DNA from 2 places in the Actinoallomurus sp. CA-150999 genome. Region 2 is predicted to be linked to the other one. Evidence: riboswitches for the same ligand, from Rfam matches in the RefSeq annotation. Region 2 holds a riboswitch; the other holds the start of a gene.
What was found. Region 2 has a riboswitch for S-adenosylmethionine ahead of ACQP2O_RS42035 (aminotransferase class V-fold PLP-dependent enzyme). Riboswitches for the same ligand answer to the same signal wherever they lie in the genome.
Positions count from the first base shown of each region.

Region 1: another riboswitch for S-adenosylmethionine. It lies ahead of thrC (threonine synthase); the one in region 2 lies ahead of ACQP2O_RS42035 (aminotransferase class V-fold PLP-dependent enzyme).

Region 1 is NZ_CP192063.1:1,071,102-1,074,303, forward strand. Features, by position in the region: gene ACQP2O_RS05095 (alpha,alpha-trehalose-phosphate synthase (UDP-forming)) at 1-1,324, opposite strand, end outside; SAM riboswitch class I at 1,538-1,705, shown strand; gene thrC (threonine synthase) at 1,721-2,965, shown strand; gene ACQP2O_RS05105 (MoaD/ThiS family protein) at 2,962-3,202, shown strand, end outside.
Region 2 is NZ_CP192063.1:9,089,843-9,093,044, reverse strand. Features, by position in the region: gene ACQP2O_RS42040 (SseB family protein) at 1-183, opposite strand, end outside; gene ACQP2O_RS42035 (aminotransferase class V-fold PLP-dependent enzyme) at 327-1,580, opposite strand; SAM riboswitch class IV at 1,616-1,729, opposite strand; gene ACQP2O_RS42030 (hypothetical protein) at 1,839-2,204, shown strand; gene ACQP2O_RS42025 (transglycosylase domain-containing protein) at 2,258-3,202, opposite strand, start outside.

The sequences.
Region 1 (3,202 bases), 3.9 Mb from region 2:
GCGGCATGAGCAGCGCCTGGTTCAGCGCCTCGGCGGTCTGTGACACGTCGAACGGGTTGATCATCAGGGCGTCGTCGTCCATCTCGGCGGCGGCCCCGGCCTCTCGGGACAGCACGAGGGCGCAGCCCCGCTCCGACAGCACCGGCCCTTCCTTGGCGACGAGGTTCATGCCGTCCCGGATCGGGTTGACCAGGAGGACGTCGGCCAGGCCGTACGCCGCCAGAGAGCGTGGATAGTCGTCGTTGACCTGCAGGATCAGCGGCTCCCACGTGCCGTCCCCGAACTCGTCGGAGATCTCGGCGGCGATCCGCTGCACTGCGGCGGTGTACTCGCGGTACTCCGGCAGGTCGTGGCGGGAGGGGTAGGCGAAGGCCAGGTGCACCACCCGGCCGTGCCACTCCGGGTGCTTGGCGAGCAGCTCGCGGTAGGCCGCGAGCCCCCGCACGATGTTCTTGGACAGCTCCGTACGGTCGATCCGCACGATGAGTCGGCGGTCGCCGACCTGCTCGCGCAGGGCCTTCTTGCGGGCCTGCACATCGGGTTCGGCGGCGCGTGCCCGGAGGGAGTCGCCGTCGATCCCCAGCCCGTGCACGCCGATGCGGGTGACGCGACCGGCGTGGGTGACGGTGCGCGCCACCGGGTCGACCTTCGCCTGCAGGACGGCGGCGCAGCAGTCGATGAACGCGTCGGCCCAGCGCTGGGCGTGGAACCCGGCGTGGTCGGCGCCGAGGATGCCCTCGAGGACCTCCCGCCCGATGTCGTCCGGCAGCAGGCGGTAGTACTCCGGCGGGGCCCACGGCGTGTGCGCGAAGTGGACGATCTTCAGGTCGGGGCGGCGCTCGCGCAGCATCCCGGGGGCGAGCGTCAGGTGGTAGTCCTGGATCGCGACCTTCGCGCCCGGCCGCGCGTCCCGGGCCAGCGCGTCGGCGAACGCCGCGTTGTACGCCTCGTAGGACTGCCAGTCCCGCCGGGACCGCGCGTCGAAGTGCGGCGTGTTCGGGCTGTCGTACAGCATGTGATGGACGAACCAGAGTGTGGAATTGGCCACGGCGTTGTAGGCGCGGTGGAAGGTGCCGGCCGGGATGTCCAGCATTCGGACGGCGCCGGCGCCGTAGGCGTCCAGCCGGCCGTCCTCCACGCGGCGGGCCGCGGCGCGGTCGGCGTCCGACAGCGCCGCGCAGACCCACAGGATGTCACCGCCCAGACCCGCCAGGGCCGAGACGAGACCGCCGCCGCCACGCCGCATGGACAGCGTGCCGTCGTCGGCGAGCGCGAAGGACACCGGACCGCGGTTGGAAGCGACGAGGACCTGCGAGTCACCCATGAAGGGAGCGTAACCGGCCGGGGTTGAGGAGGGTCGAAGAAGGTCGAATGGTGGGCGGTTCGGGACGTCGTCCCGCCGATACGTCGTCGCGTGACCGGGCCTCTCGTGGCGCTTCGCGGCCCGGCGTACGGCTCCGGCGGTGTCTCGCGACCTGAGACGCGCTTGGCGGGGAACCGGTCAGTCACGTATACAAGTCAACAGACAACTTCATAAAGCTCATCCAGAGGGGTGGAGGGACCGGCCCGTTGAAGCCCCGGCAACCCTCCCGGATATGCGGTTACCCGCGTGCTTCGCACGCGTCCGACTCGCGCTGACAGCGAGGCCGCCCGGGACAGGTGCCAACTCCGGCTCGTGACCAAGGTGGCACGGGAAAGATGAGGAGAGAGGCCTCGCTCCATGTCGCAGTCCGCTGCCCGCAATCTCGGCCCCGCGACCGCACTGACGTGCCGTGAATGCGGTGAATCCTACGATCTGGGCCCTCGCTACGCCTGCGAGCTCTGTTTCGGCCCACTGGAAGTCTCCTACGATCTCGCCGGCGTGACCCGGGAGCAGATCGAGTCCGGCCCGCGCAACATCTGGCGCTACCGCGGCCTGCTGCCCGTTCCGTCGAACGTCGTCGACACGCCCAACACCGAGCCCGGCTTCACCCGCCTCGTACGCGCCGACAACCTCGCCGAGTCGCTGGGGCTGCGGTCGCTGTGGGTCAAGGACGACAGCGGCAACCCGACCCACTCGTTCAAGGACCGGGTCGTGGCGGTGGCGCTGGCCGCCGCCCGTGAGCTCGGTTTCAAGGTCCTGGCCTGCCCGTCCACCGGCAACCTCGCCAACGCGGTCGCCGCCGCGGCGGCGCGTGCCGGCATCCGCAGCGCCGTGTTCGTGCCGTCCGACCTCGAACGCCAGAAGATCGTCACGACGGCGGTGTACGGCGGGACGTTCGTCACCGTCGACGGCAACTACGACGACGTCAACCGGCTGGCCTCGGAGCTCGCGGGCGAGCAGGAGGACTGGGCGTTCGTCAACGTCAACGTCCGGCCGTACTACGCCGAGGGCTCGAAGACCATCGGGTACGAGATCGCCGAGCAGCTCGGCTGGCGGCTGCCCGAGCAGATCGTCATCCCGATCGCGTCCGGCTCCCAGCTCACGAAGATCGACAAGGCCTTCCAGGAGTTCATCAAGCTGGGCCTCGTCGAGGACCGGCCGTACAAGATCTTCGGAGCGCAGGCGACCGGCTGCTCGCCCGTCTCGGCGGCCTTCAAGGCGGGGCTCGACGTCGTCCAGCCCGTCAAGCCGGCCACGATCGCCAAGTCCCTCGCGATCGGCAACCCCGCCGACGGGCCGTACGTCCTCGACGCCGTACGCCGCACCGGCGGGGCCATCGAGGACGTCTCCGACGAAGAGGTCGTCGACAGCATCGCGCTGCTCGCCCGCACCGAGGGCATCTTCGGCGAGACGGCGGGCGGTGTCACGCTGGGCGCCCTCCGTAAGCTGCTGGCCGGCGGCGCACTCGACCCGGAAGCCGAGACCGTCTTCATCAACTCCGGCGACGGTCTCAAGACCCTGGACGCGGTGGCCCCGGTCGCCGTGCCGTCCGCGAACATCGCTCCGACCATCGAGGCATTCCGAAAGGCAGGTCTGGCGTGAGCTCGATCAGTGTCCGCATCCCGACGATCCTCCGGAGCTACACCGGAGGTGAGGCCGAGGTGAAGGCGACGGGCTCGACCGTGCGCGAGGTCGTCGCCGACCTGGAGACCAACTACTCCGGCATCGCGGCGCGCATCCTCGACGACAACGGCAAGATCCGGCGGTTCGTCAACGTCTACGTGGGCGAGGAGGACGTGCGGTTCGCCGACGGGCTCGACACGCCGACGCCGGACGGTG
Region 2 (3,202 bases):
ACCCTCGTGCGTGCTGGTCGGCCACGTGAACGCCGGCTGTCCGGGGTCCGGTTCGACCTGTGGCAGCGGAAGGACGAGTTCCGCCACGCTCAGCAGCTTGAAGTAGGCGTTCTGGTCGCCGTCGCCTAGGGCGTCGCGCAGCTGCTGCTCGAGTTGGTTCGCGGGCTCCCATGTGCCGGTCATTCGCCACCCCCCGGAAGCTCTTTGCACAAGAGGTCCACCGTACCGGGAGCAAACCGGCGGCGCGCACGAGTATCGGCAGCCGATCGGACTTACCCGGACGAACTGTCACTTTCAATACCGCTGACCAGCAGCGGAGCGGATCGTCAGGCGGTGAGCCGCCGTAGCGCGGCCAACAGACGGTCGATGTGCTCGTCCGTGGTGCCGATGCCGAAGCTGGCCCGCAGCGCGGTGCCGTCGCCGTCACCGCAGCCGCCTCGCCCGTCGCCGACCAGTCGCCGGACGAACGGGTGCGCGCAGAACTTCCCGTCCCGTACGCCGATGCCGTACTCGTCGGACAGCGCGGTGGCGACGGCGCGGGACTCGCGGCCCTCGACGACGAACGACACGATGCCGACGCGCGGGTACTGGTCGCCCCACAGCGACAGTTCCCGTACGCCGGGGATGGCCGCCAGGCCGGTCCGCAGCCGCCGCAGGAGGCGCTCCTCCTCCGCGACGAGGGTCTCCCAGTCGGTCAGGGCCTCGCACGCGGCTGCGAGCGCGATGACGCCGAGGACGTTCGGCGTGCCGGCCTCGTGTCGCTGCTGCGGGTCCGCCGACCACGTCACGTGCTCGCCGACGCTCGCGGTGGCGCCGCCGCCCAGGAGGTACGGCTCGGCGGCGCGCAGCCAGTCGGCGCGGCCGACGAGGCAGCCCGCGCCGAACGGCGCGTACAGCTTGTGCCCGGAGAACGCGACGTAGTCGACGTCGAGCGCGCCCATGTCGAACGGCCGGTGCGGGACGAGCTGTGCGGCGTCGACCGCGATGCGGGCGCCGTGCGCGCGGGCGACGGCGGAGAGCTCGGCGACGGGCCACAGCTCGCCGGTGACGTTGGAGGCGGCGGTGACGACGAGCAGGCGCGGCCCGGCCGGCGCCGCGGCGAGTGCCTCGCCGGCCGCCGCGAGGGCCGCCGCCGGGGATTCGGGAGCCGGGAGCCGTACGACGCGGTTGCCGCGCTCCCAGGGCAGGAGGCTCGCGTGGTGCTCGGACTCGAACACGACGACCGTGGTGCCGCGCGGCAGGGCGTGCGCGAGGAGGTTCATCGCGTCGGTGGTGTTGCGGGTGAACACCACGGCGTCGCGCCGCCACGCGCCGACGAACTCCCGGACGACCTCGCGGGCGCGCTCGTACCGGTCGGTCGTCACCTGCGAGGCGTATCCCGCGCCGCGGTGCACGCTGCTGTAGTAGGGGAGGGCGGCGTCGAGCGCGTCGCGCACCGCCTCCAGACAGGGCGCGCTCGCCGCGTAGTCGAGGTTCGCGTACGGAACGGTCCGGCCGTCGGCGAGGGGCACGGGGACGCCTTCACCCACGACGCGCAGGGCGGGACGGGTGATGGGGGGCAGATCGAGTACAGCGGACAACACACACCTCCAGCGGGGCCTGGGACCCCGCGAGGGGTCCGCGCTTGTCCGGCACGGTCGTGTCGGACCCGGTCATCACCCGGGGCACCCCGCCACGGACGGAGGGTTGCCGGCCAGCAAGCCGGGGCTTCGCGCTGGCACTCGTGACCTGACGGCGAGTATAGAGCACCCGCCCGAAGAACGCCGTTTCGGCGTCGCGTGACCGCTTCTCCACGATTGAATACGGGCACGGGAGTTCGACGAAGGGAGAGCAGGGCGATGCGGGGTGGATGGCGGCGGCCGGCGGGGGTCGTCCTGGTCGCGGTGTGCGCGGCCGGGTGTGGCGTCGGCACGAACAAGGGCCAGGTCTGCAAGGACGCCGTCAAGGCGGTCGGGTCCTACAACGCGACCCTGAACCGCATCTCACCGGACGACATCACCCAGTGGAAGCAGGCGGCGGCGTCCCTCGCCACGCGGTTCGACGCGCTCGCCCGCGAGTCCGACGACAAGAAGCTGAGCCGGACGCTGAGCGGCATGGCGACCGAATGGCGGGGCGTCAGCACGGGCATCAGCCCACGCGACATCTCCCGCATGCAGAGCGTCGTCCAGCACCAGCCCACCGCCCTGGCCACGGCCTGCAAGTGAACGAGTGAGCGCCCGCCGCCGCAGGGCCGCGGGCGCTCAGCCGCTCAGAACGCTCAGAAGATGGAGTTGGGGTCGCCGCCCTCGTACACGCGGCCCGTGGGCTGGCCGGTCGGGCCGCCGGTCGGCGGGTGGCTCGGCGGGCCCCCGGTCGGCGGATGGTGAGTCGGCGAGGACGGGTGGGACGGCCTGGTCGTCCGGGGCCTCGAGAAGCTCGGGTGCGGTTGCGGCTGGACGGGAGTCGTCGGGTACTGGCGCCCGCCGACGTACACCGACGGATCCCCGAACGACTTCACCGGCATGTCCGCGTCGGCCTTGACGAGGAAGTTGTGCCAGATCGTGGCCGGCAGGTCACCGCCGTACGAGGAGTAACCGGGGAGGCTCAGCGCCTTGTTGTCGCTCCGGAAGATGCCGACCGAGGCGGCCAGCTGCGGGATGAACCCGTTGAACCAGATCTGCTTGCCGCTCGAGGTCGTCCCGGTCTTTCCGGCGGCGTTCCGGTCCGGCAGCGCGGCATTGGTGCCGGTGCCCGCGTCGACGACCTTCTGCATCGCGTACGTCGCGTCCCGGGCGATCTGCGTGCTGAAGACCCGCTTGCCGGTGGTCGGGACGACGCGCTTCTTGCCGTTCCGGTCGGTCACCGACCGTATGACGTGCGGCGCGTGGTAGACGCCCTCGGACGCGAACGCGGCGTACGCGGCGGCCTGCTGCTCCACGCTGACGTCGATGACGCCGAGCGGGAACGTGACGGCGGTGTTGGCGCCGTTGGCGGTCAGCTGCGCCTTGGGAATGCCGAGCTTCTCCGCCATCTCCATCACCTTGTCGTTCCCGATCTTCTGGGCGATGTTGACGTACGCGGTGTTGATCGACTGTTGGGTCGCGGTGACGAGGTTGACCGGGCCGAAGTCCTCGTGGTTGTCGTTCTGGATCGGCTGTTTGCTGCCGTCGAACGTCTGGTCGTCGCTGCCGTCGACCTGGTCGTCCAGGGACATCCCGTCGTT